4 regions of the Rhizobium beringeri genome follow, and region 4 is predicted to be linked to each of the others. Evidence: predicted binding sites of a transcription regulator. Region 4 holds the regulator's gene; each other region holds the start of a gene.
What was found. Region 4 encodes LexA, which represses DNA repair genes until DNA is damaged. Its sites were predicted from a motif close to TGTTCNNNNTGTGTTCNG; they were not measured.

Region 1 (4,352 bases), 1.1 Mb from region 4:
GTCGCCGGGTCCTCTCCACCGCCGACGAGATGGATCGGCATATCCCGCGGCAGCCGGTCGAGATGGATTTTCCGCGGCGCGCGGAAGGTCAGTTCGAACAGATCGAGCCAGAGAGAGACCGAGGCGTCGAAGCCGCAGAGTGGATCGGCGACATACTTGTCGACTTCATCAGGACGACGCGACAGCCAATCGAACTCGGTGCGGCGGCCGGCAATGGATTTGCCCCAGGTGCCGAAGGTGAGCTTCGGCAACAGGCCGCTCGGCACGTCGGAGCCCTTCAGCATGCGCTCGGCAAGCAGCATCGACTGGGCGGTTCGGCCGGCAAGGCCGACGGCGAAATTCGAATTCCAGATGGCGACAGCATCGAAGTCGGCCGGAGCGGTGACGGCTGCATTGAGGGCGATGAGGCCGCCCATCGAATGGCCGAAGAGGATCACCGGCAGGCCGGGATGGCGGGAGGCCGCATGGCCGCGCATGGCGATGACGTCGCCGATCACCCTTTCGACCCCACCGCGCCGGGCAAAGCGGCCGATCGGCGCATCGGGTGCCGTCGTCTCGCCGTGGCCGCGATGATCGTGGGCATAGACGTGATAGCCGTGCTCTGCCATCGCCTCGGCAAAGGAGCGGTATCGTTTCGAATGTTCGGCCAAGCCATGCGATATCAATAGGATGCCGCGGACCGCAGCTTCGGCCTTGGCATGGTGATAGGCCAGCGACGCCCCAGGTACGACGAGCCTTTGCGTTTCAGAAAACATGTGGGTCCTCCCGGCGGCAACAGACCAGATCGCCGGGTAATTGCAACATCGGCGTTTGATTATCCGATAACAAATTGCGGCCTTGTTGCGATTCAGGGTTGCGGCCTTTCAATCTTCATGCTTATTTGTTCCTGTATTGTTCTTTTTTGGGGGTTGAAATGAGCAGCATGCAGTTGCGTACCTTGTCGTTCGCTGTGTCGATGGTTATTGCCGGCGCCGCCGTGGCGCAGGAGGCCGGCGGGCGCACCCGCTTCATTCTGGCGGCGAGCTGGCAGCCGGCTTTTTGCCAGACAAACCAGAAGAAGGCTGAATGCGCTACGCAGGCCACGGAGCGCCATGACGCGACGAACTTTTCGTTGCACGGGCTTTGGCCAATGCGGCAGGATTATTGCGGCGTGAGCGCCGATCAGAAGGCCGCCGACAAGGACGGCGACTGGAACAAGCTGCCGGAGGTCACGCTTTCGGACGAGACGAAGACGGCGCTGGCAAAGGCGATGCCCGGCACGCAATCCGGCCTGGAACGGCATGAATGGGTAAAGCATGGCGCCTGCACGAAGATGAGCGCCGACGACTATTTCGGCGTTGGTGTGCATCTTGTAGGCGCACTCAACGCGTCGGCCGTGCGCGATCTCTTCGCTGCCAATATCGGCAAGCCGGTCAAGGCCGAAGCGATCAAGGCGGCTTTTGACAAGAGCTTCGGGCCGGGTGCCGGCGATCGTGTCAAGATGAGCTGCCGGCGGGCCGGCAATATCAGGATGATCAGCGAGCTGACGATCGGGCTTTCGGAAGCCGCCGGAGCGGCATCGGCGAAAAGTGCCGGGCTTGCCGATCTGATCCAGGGTGCGGGAAAAACGTCGTTCGGCTGCGACGAAGGCGTCGTCGACGCTGCGGGCTTTTGACCGGAAATCCTGAGTAAACCGGGTTTCGGCGTTGCCCGGAGGCGCTGTTTCGCCTACATAGCGGCACAATCAAAGTTTCCCGCCCGGAGCAGCGCAGCATGGCACGTCAGTTCATCTATCATATGTCCGGCCTCAACAAGGCCTATGGCAACAAGAAGATCCTGGAGAATATCCACCTTTCGTTCTACCCGGATGCCAAGATCGGTATCCTCGGTCCGAACGGAGCGGGTAAATCCACCGTACTGCGCATTATCGCGGGCCAGGACAAGGAGTATACCGGCGAAGCCTGGCTCGCCGAAGGTGCGACGGTTGGCTATCTGGAGCAGGAGCCGCATCTCGATCCCAACAAGACGGTGTTCGAGAACGTCATGGAAGGTGTTGCCTCGAAGACGGCTGTCCTCGATCGTTACAACGAATTGATGATGAACTATTCCGATGAGACGGCGGAAGAGGGCGCCAAGCTTCAGGACGTCATCGACAGCCAGAACCTCTGGGATCTGGAAAGCCAGGTCGAGATGGCGATGGAAGCGCTGCGTTGCCCGCCGCGCGACGCTGAAGTCACCAGCCTTTCCGGTGGTGAGCGTCGCCGTGTCGCGCTCTGCCGCCTGCTGCTTTCCCAGCCGGATCTGCTGCTGCTCGACGAACCGACCAACCACCTGGACGCCGAAACCATCGCCTGGCTCGAAAAGCATCTGCGCGACTATCCGGGCGCCGTGATGATGATCACCCACGATCGCTACTTCCTGGACAACGTCACCGGATGGATCCTCGAACTCGACCGCGGCCGTGGCATTCCTTATGAGGGCAACTACTCGGCCTACCTGCAGGCGAAAGCCAAGCGCATGCTGCAGGAAAGCCGCGAAGACGCATCGCGCCAGAAGGCGATCAGCCGCGAACAGGAATGGATCGCGTCCAGCCCGAAGGCCCGTCAGGCCAAATCCAAGGCGCGCATCAAGTCCTACGAGCAACTGGTGGATGCCGCCGAAAAGCAGCGTCCCGGCGACGCGCAGATCATCATCCCGGTCAGCGAGCGCCTCGGCCAGGTGGTCATCGAGATGGACGGCATCACCAAGGGCTTCGAGGGCCGCACGCTGATCAACGATCTGTCGATCAAGCTGCCGCCGGGCGGTATCGTCGGCATCATCGGCCCGAACGGCGCCGGTAAGACGACGCTATTCAGGATGATCACCGGCCAGGAAACGCCGGATGGCGGTTCGATCCGCATCGGCGAGACCGTGCATCTCGGTTATGTCGACCAGAGCCGTGACACCCTTGCGGCCGACAAGACGGTCTGGGAGGAAATCTCCGGCGGCGCCGAAATCATCAAGCTCGGCAAGTTCGACATGAACTCCCGCGCCTATTGCGGCGCCTTCAACTTCAAAGGCGGCGACCAGCAGCAGAAGGTCGGCAATCTCTCCGGCGGTCAGCGCAACCGCGTTCACCTTGCCAAGATGCTGAAGGCCGGCGGCAACGTTCTGCTGCTCGACGAACCGACCAACGACCTCGATACGGAAACGCTGGGTGCACTGGAAAACGCGCTGGAGAATTTCGCCGGCTGTGCCATCATCATCAGCCACGATCGCATGTTCCTCGACCGTCTGGCGACGCATATCCTCGCTTTCGAAGGCGACGGCCATGTCGAATGGTTCGAAGGCAACTTCGAGGATTATGAACAGGACAAGGTGCGCCGCCTTGGCCCCGACGCCCTTAACCCGGGCAGCCAAGCCCACAAGCGTCTGACGCGCTGATTTATTCCAGCTGTTTTCGCTTGCGAGAGCCCCGGTTCGGCCGGGGCTTTTTCATGTCTGGCTTTGTCGCAATTTGAGCAGGCAATTTCGTGGAGAGAGCGAATTCTCGCTTGCCACCGCTTTTCAAATCACATAAAGATATCTTTATATCTTGATTGGATCGAAGATGAGCGAACCCTTGAAGCTTGGACTGGATGCGCTGGTGGACGTCTTGAAGGCGGCCGGCGAGCCCACGCGCCTGCGTCTTCTGGCGCTTCTTGACAGCGGCGACCTGACGGTGACCGATCTTACCGAAATTCTCGGCCAATCCCAGCCCCGCATCTCCCGTCACCTGAAGCTGCTCGGCGAGGCCGAACTGATCGAACGCTACCAGGAGGGCGCCTGGGCCTATTTCCGCCTCAAGCAGGACGGCAAGGCCGCCATGCTGGTGCGGGCGCTGCTCAAGCATGTTTCCGAGAACGATCCGACTATCCTTCGCGACGGCGAGCGGCTTTCGCAGGTCAAGCGCCAGCGCGCCGAGCGGGCGCAGGCCTATTTCAGCCGCAACGCGGCCGAATGGGACGAGCTTCGCCGTCTGCATGCCGCCGACGAAGAGGTCGACGCCGCCGTCATCCGGCTGCTCGGCAGCCAGCCGATCGACTCTCTGCTCGATCTCGGCACCGGCACCGGCCGTATCCTCGAACTTTTGTCCGGGCTCTACCGCCGCGCGACCGGCGTCGATGCCAGCCGCGACATGCTGAGCGTGGCGCGTGCCAATCTCGACAAGTCCCGCATCACCAAGGCCACCGTGCGCCACGCCGATATCCTGAACCTGCCGTTCGAGGGACAGGATTTCGACCTGGTGACGATCCATCAGGTGTTGCACTTTTTCGATCAGCCGGAAATTGCGATCGCGGAAGCGGCGCGCATGCTCCGGCCGGGCGGCCGGCTCGTGGTCATCGACCTGGCGC
Region 2 (4,352 bases), 1.2 Mb from region 4:
TATAAACGGCGCCGATCGCGCTCGCTTCCTTCTCCAGCGCGAAATTCGCCCTGACATGCCGCAGCGCATTCTCGCCATGTGCGATCGCCAGAGCGGGATCTGCGATATAGGGCGCGATTGCCCGCGTCAGCGCCTCGCCATCGCCGGCGGCGACGACCGAACCCGTCTCGCCCGTGACGATGAGCTCGGCATAGGCGCCCGCATCCGATGCCACCACCGCGGTGCGCGAGGCCATGGCTTCGAGCGGCGTCAGGCCGAAGCCCTCGTTGCGGGAGGGGGCGACGTAAAGCGTCAGGCGGCGATACCAGATCTTGATGTCACGCACTTCGCCGAGAAAGAGGATACGGTCGCTCAGCCCGGCGGCGGCGACATCCGCCTTGAGTTTGTCTGCGAATGCCGCGTGCTCCGCCGTCACGCGGCCGGAGACGACCGCCGTCCACTCAGTATGCTGCGGCAGCAGTTCGATCATCGCCCTGACGAAAAGATCAGTGCCTTTCTGGTGGCGCACACGGCCGAAGCAACCGACCAGATGGCGGCCGGGCATGCCGGTGGCGGCGATGCCGTCCTCTGCGGTTTCCGGCGGATGGAAGAGGGCAAGGTCGACGCCGTGCTGGATGACCGTGTGCGGCACATCGAGGAACGAGCCGGAACGGTCGCTGGTCGCGATGACGGCGTCCATGCGGCGGATCAGCCATTTCGTATAGGCGGTGTGGCGGCGTTGCGCGGCCGAGGTGAAGAGAAGCTTCAGCGGGATGCGCGCGAGATGGCGAAGCAGGATGCCGAAGGCCATCTCATTGTTGCGGCGCGCGTGCCAGACACGCCGGCGCCGGCGCGCCGGCGGGCGCCAGAGGCCAAGGAGCTGCCGCCACTTAAGTTTCGGCAGGTCCTCCGGCAGGCCGGGGCCGAGTGTCGCGATCTTGATGCCGAGCCGGATCTGGCATGGGATGAGCTGGACGATCGTCGACGTGACGCCGGAGAGCCGGCGCTTGAAATTGGGCGCAATGATCTCGACGTCACGGATATCGGGCAAGGGAGGGGTCTCGCGGCTGGCGGGCGATCAGCCCCAGGAAACCTGGAGGATTTCGTAGGCCTTGGAGCCGCCCGGCGCGTTGACCTCGATGGAATCGCCGACTTCCTTGCCGATCAGCGCACGGGCGATTGGCGAGGAGATGGAGATGCGGCCAGCCTTGACGTCGGCTTCCTGGTCGCCGACGATCTGGTAGGTCTTTTCTTCCTCGGTGTCCTCGTCGATGAGTTTCACCTTGGCGCCGAACTTGATCTTGTCGCCCGACATCTTGGTGAGGTCGATGACCTCGGCGCGCGCCGTCAGGTCTTCCAGCTCGCTGATGCGGCCTTCATTGTGGCTCTGGGCTTCCTTGGCGGCGTGGTATTCGGCGTTTTCGGAAAGGTCGCCATGGGCACGGGCTTCGGCGATCGCCTCGATGATTCGGGGGCGCTCCTCCTGCTGACGCCAGCGCAGCTCTTCCTGCAGCTTGACGAAACCGCCCGGTGTCATCGGTACCTTTTCAACCATTTTTCTGTCCTTCAATCCTCGTATCCACACAATCAGCGGCGAACACAAAAGAAAACAGGTCCCGAAGGGGAGCTTCGGAACCGTGCCACAATCTTAGTCGGACGCTTATAGCAGATCGCCAAGGCCGATTTCCAGAAAATTCGCATAAAGGAAACGCGGCCCGCCCCGATATCCGGTGGTGCGCCTTGAAAATGGGCAGAAATCGGATCGTCCTGATTGACTTTGCATACAAGAACATATAGTGAACATACTAATGAAGAAGTCGCTCACAGAACGCTTGGCCATCCTTTCCGATGCTGCGAAATATGACGCTTCCTGCGCTTCCAGCGGCACGGTCAAACGTGATTCCCGGGCAAGTGGCGGGCTCGGTTCGACAGAGGGATCCGGCATCTGTCATGCCTATGCCCCGGACGGGCGGTGCATTTCGCTTCTGAAAATACTGCTGACCAATTTCTGCATCTACGACTGCGCCTATTGCGTCAATCGTTCGTCGAGCAATGTCGAACGGGCGCGCTTTACGCCCGAAGAGGTCATCTGGCTGACGCTGGAATTCTACCGCCGCAACTATATCGAAGGCCTGTTCCTTTCCTCCGGCATCATTCGTTCGTCCGATTACACGATGGAAGAGATGGTCCGCATCGTCCGCGAACTGCGTGTGACCCATAATTTCCGCGGCTATATCCATCTGAAATCGATCCCCGAGGCGTCGCCGCGTCTGATCGAGGAGGCGGGGCTTCATGCCGACAGGCTGTCGCTCAACATCGAGTTGCCGACGGATCACGGCATCACCCGCTTCGCGCCGGAAAAGAAGCCTGCCAATATCCGGCGATCGATGGGAGATCTGAGGCTGAAGATCGAGGCCGCCGGCGAACCGACGCTGCGGACGAAGAAGCGTCAGCGTTTCGTACCGGCCGGCCAGAGTACGCAAATGATCGTCGGCGCCGATGGCGCGAACGATGCGACGATCCTTGCGACCAGCGGCCGGCTTTACAGCAGCTACGGCCTGAAGCGCGTCTATTATTCCGCCTTCAGCCCGATCCCGGACTCGTCGAAAAATCTGCCCCTGATCAAGCCGCCGCTGATGCGCGAGCACCGGCTCTATCAGGCCGATTGGCTCTACCGATTCTACGGTTTTGGCATCGACGAGATCACCGCGAACCAGGCGGGCGGCATGCTTGATCTCACCCTCGACCCCAAACTTGCCTGGGCGCTCGCCAACCGGGGCGAATTTCCCGTCGATATCAACAAGGCCGAGCGTGAACGGTTGCTGCGCGTGCCCGGTCTCGGCACAAAGACAGTCAAAGCGATCGTTTCGGCCCGACGTTTTCGCCGGTTGCGGCTGGACGATCTTTCGCGGCTCGGCATTTCGATCAAGAAGGTTCAGTCCTTCATCTCGGCGGAAGGCTGGTCGCCGCGCCGATTGATCGAGCGCCCCGACCTTCGCGCCATGTTCGAACCGCAACCCGAACAATTGTCGTTGCTGTGATGCGCCGGGTCGTGCTTGCAGGACGCGGGGAGCTTGCCGAATGGCGTGATGCCGCGCGCGCTTTCGCGGCCGCGGGCATCCTGCCGGAAGAGATCGATTGGTGCGAAAAAGGCGCGGAGGCGGACCTTGCGTTTCAACGCGACGCCATGCCGCCGGCGCCTGTCATGGCACGCAAGCCGATGACGGTGCCGCCCGCCTTCATCGAGCTCGCGCAGACAGTTCTCTGCCATTCCGACCCGGCGCGCTTTTCTCTGCTTTACCGTCTGCTCTGGCGGCTGCAACTGGACCGGCAACTGCTTGAAGTGGCTTCCGACGAGGACGTCGCCCGTGCCAGGCTGATGGCGAAAAACGTTCGACGCGACGCGCACAAGATGATGGCCTTCGTCCGCTTCAAGGAGGTTGGTGCGGTATCGGCCGACCGTCGAAAATTCTTCGCCTGGTTCGAGCCGGATCACCATATCGTCAGGCGCACAGCGCCTTTCTTCCAACGGCGCTTCACCGATATGGACTGGCTGATCGCCACGCCTAAGGGTTCGGCCGCCTGGGACGGCGAGCGGCTGACGATGAGCGACGAGCCATGCGAAAAACCCAATCTCACCGATGCTGCCGATGAACTTTGGCGCACCTACTACGCCAGCATTTTCAATCCGGCGCGGTTGAAGCTGAAGGCGATGCAGGCGGAGATGCCGAAAAAATACTGGAAGAACCTGCCGGAAGCCGATCTCATCCCTGGGCTGATCGCATCGGCGGAGAGCAAGGTGCGGGCCATGGCCGCACGAGAGGCGACCCAGTCGTTGCCCTTTCACGATCGCCTGCAGGAAGCCGCGCGCACTATTCCTGCCGAGCCCGAAGCGCCGGCGGGCACGCTGGAAGCGCTGCGCGCGGAAGCTGCCGCCTGCACCCGTTGTCCGCTTCATGCGAAGGCGACGCAAACCGTATTCGGGGAGGGGCCGCGTGATGCCGAGGTGATGTTCGTCGGCGAGCAGCCGGGCGACCAGGAGGATATATCAGGGCGCCCCTTCGTCGGTCCCGCCGGCAGGCTCCTCGACCAAGTGATCACTGAAGCGGGCATCGATCGCTCACTGCTTTACGTCACCAATGCCGTCAAACATTTCAAATATGAGCCGCGCGGCAAGCGTCGCATCCATCAGAAGCCCAATATGGGCGAGGTGAAGCATTGCCGCTGGTGGCTCAATCTGGAGATGGCGCTGATCAAGCCGAAGCTGGTCGTTGCGATGGGGGCGACGGCGCTTTCGGCGCTGACCGATACGAAACAGCGGCTGCAGGATGTCAGGGGGAAAGCGATCGCGATCGACGAGAGGCGAACGCTCT
Region 3 (4,352 bases), 2.5 Mb from region 4:
GCTACCACATGGGCATCACCGCCGAGAATGTTGCGCGCCAGTGGCAGCTTTCGCGCGACGACCAGGATCAATTCGCCGTCAGTTCGCAGAACAAGGCGGAGGCAGCGCAGAAGGCCGGTCGCTTTGTCGACGAGATCATCCCCTACGTCATCAAGACACGTAAGGGCGACGTTACGGTCGATGCTGACGAATATATCCGTCACGGCGCCACGCTGGAGGCGATGGGGAAATTGCGCCCGGCCTTCGACAAGGACGGCACGGTCACGGCCGCGAATGCGTCCGGCCTCAACGACGGTGCCGCTGTGGCGGTGCTGATGAGCGAAGCGGAGGCAGTCCGGCGCGGCATCCAGCCGCTCGCTCGCATCGTTTCCTGGGCAACGGCGGGTGTCGATCCGCAGATCATGGGCACCGGACCGATCCCGGCTTCGCGCAAGGCGCTCGAGAAGGCCGGCTGGTCGGTGAACGATCTTGATCTCGTCGAAGCCAACGAGGCTTTCGCGGCGCAAGCCTGCGCCGTCACCAAGGATCTTGGATGGGATCCGTCGATCGTCAACGTCAACGGCGGGGCGATCGCGATCGGCCATCCGATCGGCGCCTCCGGCGCGCGCGTTCTCAACACGCTGCTGTTCGAAATGACGCGCCGCGGCGCCAAGAAGGGTCTTGCCACGCTTTGCATCGGGGGCGGCATGGGTGTGGCCATGTGCTTTGAAGCGCTTTAAATAGCATGCAATCCATGATTGATTGAAAATCTCGCCACGCGGCGGGGCAAAAAACAAAAGGGGAGCGGAGCATGAGCAGAGTGGCTGTGGTCACCGGGGGTACACGCGGCATCGGCGCGGCAATATCCATGGCACTGAAAAACGCCGGATACAGGGTCGCGGCCAGCTATGCCGGCAACGACGAGAAGGCCAAGGCCTTCCATGATGTCACCGGCGTTCCAGTGTTCAAATGGGATGTTTCGGATTACCTCGCCTGCGGCGAGGGAATTGCCAGGATCGAAAACGAGATCGGGCCTGTCGAAATCCTCGTCAACAATGCCGGCATTACCCGCGACGCGATGTTCCACAAGATGACGCAGCAGCAGTGGCACGAGGTGATCAATACCAACCTCACCGGCCTGTTCAACATGACGCATCAGGTCTGGACCGGTATGCGCGACCGCAACTTCGGCCGTATCGTCAATATTTCGTCGATCAACGGGCAGAAGGGCCAGATGGGCCAGGTGAATTATTCGGCGGCCAAGGCGGGCGATCTCGGCTTCACCAAGGCGCTGGCCCAGGAAGGGGCGAACAAGAACATCACCGTCAATGCCATTTGCCCCGGTTATATCGGAACGGAAATGGTGCTTGCCGTGCCGGAGAAGGTGCTGAATGAACGCATCATTCCGCAGATCCCCGTCGGCCGTCTCGGCGAACCGGAAGAGATCGCGCGCTGCGTCACCTTCCTCGTCTCCGACGATGCCGGCTTCATCACCGGTTCGACGCTGACGGCCAATGGGGGACAGTACTTCGCCTAGGCCACAATACGGATTATACGCAGATTCAAAGCGAGGCGCGTCTGGCAGGACGCGCCTCGCTTATTTTATTTGTTGGATCAGGAGCGGTGGTCGGCGTTCGGGATGTCGCTGTGTCCGAACCTGGACCGTCCGATCTTGGCGGGCACTTTGCGCAGCGAGCGATCTTTGCTGCTGAGGGCCGATATCGCGGTCGTCAGGAAAGCCGAGGCTATGAGAATGGCGACGAGGGAATTAAGCAAAATCTGGGTCATTGGAGGTGTTCCTTTCAGCTGCGCCGGGCGGCTCTGCCTGCTCGTTGCGCTCGTGAAGGAAATATGGGCCTGCCCGTTGGGGCGGCGGTAGATTTGACTTTGACAACCGAGTGTCAACGTCTCGTTGACGGATGGGACCGGCAAAGAAAACGGGCGCCGAAGCGCCCGTTGGGAGTCCGATATGCTTTTGCCGATTAGCGGCAACGAGCCTCGTAGCGGCGGCCGTAGCGGTCGCGATAGACGCAGTAGCCGCGGCGTTCGACCGAATGGCCGATGAGGGCACCGGTCAAACCGCCGGCAACGGCGCCGACGGCTGCGCCGCCCCAGCTGTTGGTGACGACACCGCCGATCACCGCACCGGTGCCGGCGCCGATCGCCGTACCTTGCTCGGTCGCTGTGCAGGATGCCAAAGCGCCGACGAGCGCACCAATAAGAACAATCTTCTTCATCATGTCGTAACTCCCCAGGTTAGTAGGCCTTTAGACGCGGCCCATGAGTACAAGGATAATGATAATGACGAGAACTAGCCCCAAACCGCCAGAAGGTCCATAGCCCCAGCCACGGCTGTAACCCCAATTCGGCAGGGCTCCGATCAGAAGCAGAATAAGGATAATAAGAAGTATCGTGCCGAGCATGGTGTGTTCCCTTCATTTCATCTGCAATTCGAATGGACCAGAAACACTTATTGGCGATTTTTGTTCCCGGCTAAGCTCTCGAAATGTGACGAAACCTTGTTTGCGGTTTTCTGAGGAGCATGGCCGCTTTCACAAACGGTCGGCAGCATCGGTCGAATTCGACCATTCCGGGAAATCACCCGTATGGTTAAAAACCCTTTTAAATACAATATGTTGCGGTGAACAAAGCGGGAAAATCGTGATGTCGCCGATTCGTCAGCGATTCGTTCCCTCTTTGATCAGCGCCTGCGCTCGGCACCCGTATCGGCTGCCGCAGTTTAACGCGATCTGAATCCGGCTCCCGAAAGATTAATGCCGGCGCGACGAGGTGGAACGAAGGCCCCTGCCGCCGATCCGCATCTAGCGCCCGGACCCGAAGCCGCTACCAGATGTGGCCGTGAACGAAAGGCGAAAACGGCGGAGTCATCGATTCGTGTCCGATTCGTTCCGGCTTTGGTCGAGAGGTTAATTTCGGGCGGATTTTCGCCTGTTCAAGATCGGGTGGGAATCGGTCACTCACGATGGCGAAAATACGAACAAGAGAGAGTCTCATGATTCAGCATCTAGTGGGAAAAAGTGATTCAAAATCAATACTTAGCCGTGAACAAAAGCTGAATCAGCTGGAGTCACCGATTCGTCGCTGATTCGTTCTCACGCTGTTCCGAATCGGAAATTCGGGCGTTCCACGGGACTCGCAAAGGTCGTAATCTCCGAGGCATTTTGAAATCTGCCCTTGCGTTTGCGGCGGCAGCTGTCCATGTGTTCTCTGGCTTCCATCGAGGAGCCGAGATTTTCCTGGGGCCACCCGCCTCATTTGCATGGACTCATGACTCTGACTTCGCAGCCGATGATTCTGAGTGGGCGCGGTGTGACCGCGGTGCTCGGGCCGACCAATACCGGCAAGACCCATTATGCCATCGAGCGCATGGTCGCGCACGGGACGGGCGTGATTGGCCTGCCGCTCCGGCTGCTGGCGCGCGAGGTCTATACGCGGGTGGTGGAGAAGGTCGGCGCGCAGAATGTGGCGCTGGTCACCGGCGAGGAAAAGATTTCGCCGCCCAATGCGCGTTTTTCCGTCTGCACCGTCGAAGCGATGCCGCGCGAGACCAAGGCCGCCTTCGTCGCGATTGACGAGGTGCAGCTCGCCGGCGATCTCGAGCGCGGCCATATCTTTACCGACCGCATCCTGCATCTTCGCGGTCGCGAGGAAACGCTGCTGCTCGGTGCTGCGACGATGCGGCCGATCCTGCTGCAGCTCCTGCCCGGCATCAATATCGTCGAGCGGCCGCGGCTTTCGCATCTTTTCTATGCCGGGCAGAAGAAGATCACCCGGCTGCCGCAGCGTTCGGCCATCGTCGCCTTCTCCGCCGACGAGGTCTATGCCATCGCCGAGCTCATCCGCCGGCAGCGCGGCGGCGCGGCGGTCGTGCTTGGCGCGCTCAGCCCGCGTACCCGCAATGCGCAGGTGGCGCTCTATCAGGCAGGCGACGTCGAATATCTGGTGGCGACCGATGCGATCGGCATGGGCCTCAACCTCGATGTCGATCACGTTGCCTTTGCCCAGGACCGGAAGTTCGACGGTTACCAGTTCCGCAATCTCAATCCAGGCGAACTCGGCCAGGTCGCCGGGCGCGCCGGGCGGCACGTGCGAGACGGGACCTTCGGCGTCACCGGACAGGTCTCGCCCTTCGACGATGAGCTGGTGCAGCGCATCGAGGGGCACGAGTTCGACAACGTCAAGGTTTTGCAGTGGCGGACGACGGAGATGGACTTCTCCTCAATCGCATCGCTGCGTGCCAGCCTTGAGGTGGGACCGCGCGTACCGGGGCTGACGCGGGCGCTGCCTGCGGTCGACCAGCAGGCGTTGGAACAGCTTTCGCGCTATCCCGAGGTCATCGATCTCGCCGACAG
Region 4 (4,352 bases):
GGTGACCGGCCGTGTCGAGCGGCGCGAAGGCGATGGTCGCGGGCGGTGGCGCTATATTCTTGCCGTCACCGACACTGAGGCACCGGAGGTGAAGCGGCCGCCGGGGCGCATAACCGCGATCGCCCGCGGCGCGGATGTGCCCTTCGAGATCGGTGACATTATCACCGGCAGGGCACGGCTGACGCCGCCGGCAGGTCCAGCGCTTCCTGAGCTCAACGACTTCTCCTTCGGTGCTTATTTCGATGGCATCGGCGCCAACGGCTTCTTCTACGGTGCGCCGACAAAGGTCGATTTGCAGGCAGGTCCGCAGGCGGCCAGATCGACAACGGAAGCGCTGCTCGAAGGACTCTACCGGCTGCGCAGCGGTATCGGTGACCGCATAAGGTCGATCCTGCCCGGCGACACCGGCGCTTTCGCCGCTGCTCTGGTGACGGACGAGCGGCGCGCAATCTCGAATGAGACGACGGAGGCGCTGCGCCAGTCCGGTCTGGCTCATATCATCGCCATCTCCGGCCTCAACATGGCACTGTCTGCCGGCATCTTCTTCGTCGGTTTCCGGATGCTGCTCAGCCTCTTTCCCGGCGTCGCCCAGGCCTATCCGACCAAGAAGATTGCTGCTGCCGGCGCGCTCATCGCCGTCACCGCCTATTTCCTGATTTCCGGCTTTGCGGTCTCGGCCGAACGCGCATTCATCATGATGGCCATCATGTTGATTGCCGTCTTCTTCGACCGGCCGTCGATCAGCCTGCGCAATGTCGCTCTCTCTGCGCTTGTCATCCTCGCCATTTCACCGTCCGAGGTCTTGGGTCCGAGCTTCCAGATGTCCTTTGCCGCGACCTTGGCGCTGGTATCGGGCTATCAGCTGTGGAAGGACCGGCGCGTCCGCGAAAACGCCTTCCTGAAGCTGCCGGTGTTTCGGCCCATCGTTACGGTTGCGGGTTTCTTCGGCGGCGTCTTTCTGACCTCGCTGATCGGCGGCTTTTCCACCGCGCTGTTTTCCATCGAGCATTTTCATCGCCTGACCGCCTACGGCCTGCCGGCAAACCTCGCGACGATGCCGATCATCTCCTTCATCATCATGCCGGCTGGCCTGCTGGCGATGCTGCTCATGCCTTTCGGTCTGGACGTTTTGCCTTGGAAGGTCGTCGGATTCGGCCTCGATCTGGTGATCGCTGTCGCAAAGACGGTGTCCGGCTGGGGTGGCGATATCGGCATCGGCCGCTTGCCCGCCTGGTATTTCGCGATAGCCGTCGCAGGCTTTCTGCTGCTGACGCTGCTCCGCACCCGGCTGCGCCATATCGGCACATCGATCATCGTGGTCTCGACGCTCATCCTGCTGCTTCTGCCGGCTCCCCGGCCGCCGGATCTGGTGATTTCGGAGGATGGTGGTCTCGTCGCAATCGTCGAGGCGGCGGCCATGGCGTCCAACCGTGAAAGACCGCCGGATTTCATCTTCGACCAGTGGCAGAGAGCGCTGGTCCTGCCGACGCATCACCCGCCGAAGATGCTGGAGGGTCCTGCTATCCCGCCGGAGGGAGAAGACCGCCGCGTCAGGCTTTCCCGCGATCAGCAGAACGAAGCAAGGTCGGCGATGCGGGCGGCTGCAGCTGGTGGTGAAGCAAACCGCTTTTCCTGCGTCAAGAAGGCCTGGTGCACATCAAGGCTTGGCAATGGTCATGTGGTTGCTGTCATCGATAACGCCGCCTATCTCGGTCCGGCATGCGATGCGGCCGATATCGTCGTGACGTCGGTCCGACTGCGCTTCAACAGCTGCCGCTCAGGGGCGACGCTCTTCACCGGCGAAACGCTGCGCAGGACCGGTTCCGTCGAGTTGCGCTTCGCCGACGCCGGCCTGGAGGTCGCAACCGCATTCGATGCATTGTCGCGGCCGTGGATGCGGCATCGCGCCTATGATTGGCGCAGCAACAGTTTTGCCGAATCCGGACTGCCTGATGTCAGTGATAGCGGCGAATGAGGCCGACGAGCTTGCCCTGAACCTTGACGCGATCCGGCCCGAAAATCCGGGTCTCGTAGGCCGGGTTGGCCGCTTCCAGTGCGATCGAGGCGCCCTTGCGGCGGAAGCGCTTGAGTGTCGCTTCCTCGTCGTCGACGAGAGCAACGACGATGTCGCCAGGGCTTGCGGTGCTGCCGTTGCGAATGATCACGGTGTCGCCGTCGAAAATGCCGGCGTCGATCATCGAATCGCCTTTGACCTCCAGCGCATAATGTTCACCGGAACCGAGCATGTCGGCAGGAACGACGATGTCGTGGGTGTTGTTCTGGATCGCCGAGATCGGAACGCCGGCGGCGATACGGCCCATGACCGGCACGGAGACCGAGTTGCCGTTGTCGGCGACGGGTTTTGCGGGAGCAGGATTAGCGACCGGCTGCGGCTTGCCAAGGCTGCCCTCGATGACGCTCGGCGAAAAGCCGCGCCGGGGCTGAATGCTGGGGCTGTAGGCTTCCGGAAGCTTGATGACCTCGAGCGCGCGGGCGCGATTCGGTAGGCGGCGAATGAAGCCACGTTCCTCGAGCGCCGTAATCAGCCGGTGAATCCCGGACTTGGAGGCGAGGTCCAGGGCATCCTTCATTTCGTCGAAAGATGGCGGAACGCCGGATTCCTTCATGCGCTCATGAATGAAAAGGAGAAGCTCCTGTTGTTTGCGCGTGAGCATCGACGTTGTGACCTCGTGATTGAAACAAATCCAGAACAGACACTATATGTTCCATATGTGTTCCGCAAGTAGCTAAATTTCCGTAAAACTTGGTGCCAACTCGTTGAGATTTTTATTTTCATTCGCCGGATTGGGACACATCTCTTGCATTGAGGGGCGCGCCGTCGCACATCTCTTGCCGTTTCCAGGAGGGATATCATGAACGAGCATTCCGCCAAACCGCACCCGCTGGATCATGTCGTGCTGCCCGTCGTCAATATCGATCTGGCGCGCGAGAGGCTCGGCAAGCTCGGCTTCACCGTTGCCGCCGATGCACGCCATCGCTTCGGAACGGAAAACGCCTGCGTCTTTTTTGCTGACAAGACCTATCTGGAACCGCTGGGGATTGCGAGTGTCGAGGAGAGCGAGGCATCGGCGCGCCTAGGCAATGTCTTCACCGCCCGCAACCGGGCCTTCCGCTTCCGCTGCGGCGAGGAGGGACTTTCGGGGCTTGCCTTCGGTAGTAAGGATGCCAGCATCGATCATCAGAACTTCGTCGGCAACGGATCGAGCGCCGGCGAGATGCTGCAGTTCACCCGGCCGATGACGATGCCGGACGGTTCCGAGAGCATTGCCGGTTTCAAGCTGGCCTTTGCCGGCGACTTGCGCGCGCCCGATCTCTTCCTTTTCAGCGTCGAGCGCGTCAATCCGCTGCCGGCCGACCGCGGCGCGCTGGAAACGCATGCCAATGGCGTCACCGGCATTGCCGAGATCGCGCTCTGCGCGCCTGATGCCGCCGCTTTCGCCGCCTTCGTCGGCCTTGCCGTGGCGCAAGCGGCAGTCGAGAAAACCGGTTTCGGCGTCAATGTCGCGGCGTCGAACGTGAAAATCAGCCTGATGACGCCGGAAGGGCTGGAAGCCTATTTCGAGATCGCAGGCTCATCCGCCGATCGCGGCCTGCGTGGCCGGGCAATCCTCTTCATTGTCGCTGATCTTGCCGTGACAGAAGCGCATTTGGCTGCTAACGGGGTGACATACACGCGCAAGAACAATCGCATTCTGGTGAAGCCCGCGCCCGGGCAGGGCACGCTCTTCGCCTTCGAGGAGACACGATGAGCACTGAGACGAATTCCGAAGTCAAGATCGGCGAAGGCCAAGGCCAGGTCACCTTTTCCAATACCGGCCGCCTGTCGCTGATTGCCGGTCCCTGCCAGATGGAGAGCCGCGACCACGCCTTTATGGTTGCCGGTACGCTGAAAGAGCTTTGCGGAAAGCTCGGCATCGGCCTCGTCTACAAGAGCTCCTTCGACAAGGCGAACCGCACCTCGCTCTCGGCTGAACGCGGCATCGGAATCGAAAAGGGCATGGAGGTCTTTGCCGACCTCAAGAAGGAATTCGGCTTTCCTGTCCTGACCGACGTTCATACCGCCGAGCAATGCGCCGAGGTGGCAAAGGTCGTCGACGTCCTGCAGATCCCGGCCTTCCTTTGCCGACAGACCGACCTTCTCATCGCCGCCGCCAAGACCGGCCGCGTCGTCAATGTCAAGAAGGGCCAGTTCCTCGCTCCCTGGGACATGAAGAACGTCCTGAGGAAGCTCAATGCCAGCGGCAATCCGAACGTGCTGCTGTGCGAGCGCGGCGCCTCCTTCGGTTATAATACGCTGGTTTCCGACATGCGTTCGCTGCCGATCATGGCGG

Region 1: a site for LexA is predicted at 882-899, ahead of ELH03_RS14420 (ribonuclease T2 family protein). Genes of this name have one in related genera too.
Region 2: a site for LexA is predicted at 1,765-1,782, ahead of ELH03_RS14905 (putative DNA modification/repair radical SAM protein). Genes of this name have one in related genera too.
Region 3: a site for LexA is predicted at 3,088-3,105, ahead of ELH03_RS21000 (helicase-related protein). Genes of this name have one in related genera too.

Annotation. Positions count from the first base shown of each region.
Region 1 covers NZ_SILG01000001.1:2,844,104-2,848,455, reverse strand. Annotated here, with positions in the region: gene ELH03_RS14425 (alpha/beta fold hydrolase) at 1-755, opposite strand, end outside; gene ELH03_RS14420 (ribonuclease T2 family protein) at 914-1,654, shown strand; gene ettA (energy-dependent translational throttle protein EttA) at 1,753-3,402, shown strand; gene ELH03_RS14410 (ArsR/SmtB family transcription factor) at 3,569-4,352, shown strand, end outside.
Region 2 covers NZ_SILG01000001.1:2,943,972-2,948,323, reverse strand. Annotated here, with positions in the region: gene ELH03_RS14915 (glycosyltransferase family 4 protein) at 1-1,030, opposite strand, end outside; gene greA (transcription elongation factor GreA) at 1,058-1,534, opposite strand; gene ELH03_RS14905 (putative DNA modification/repair radical SAM protein) at 1,788-3,020, shown strand; gene ELH03_RS14900 (UdgX family uracil-DNA binding protein) at 3,020-4,352, shown strand, end outside.
Region 3 covers NZ_SILG01000001.1:4,215,979-4,220,330, reverse strand. Annotated here, with positions in the region: gene ELH03_RS21020 (acetyl-CoA C-acetyltransferase) at 1-719, shown strand, start outside; gene ELH03_RS21015 (beta-ketoacyl-ACP reductase) at 791-1,516, shown strand; gene ELH03_RS37495 (hypothetical protein) at 1,594-1,767, opposite strand; gene ELH03_RS21010 (YMGG-like glycine zipper-containing protein) at 1,962-2,219, opposite strand; gene ELH03_RS21005 (DUF3309 family protein) at 2,247-2,402, opposite strand; gene ELH03_RS21000 (helicase-related protein) at 3,268-4,352, shown strand, end outside.
Region 4 covers NZ_SILG01000001.1:1,699,382-1,703,733, forward strand. Annotated here, with positions in the region: gene ELH03_RS08715 (ComEC/Rec2 family competence protein) at 1-1,975, shown strand, start outside; gene lexA (transcriptional repressor LexA) at 1,956-2,675, opposite strand; gene ELH03_RS08725 (VOC family protein) at 2,874-3,770, shown strand; gene kdsA (3-deoxy-8-phosphooctulonate synthase) at 3,767-4,352, shown strand, end outside.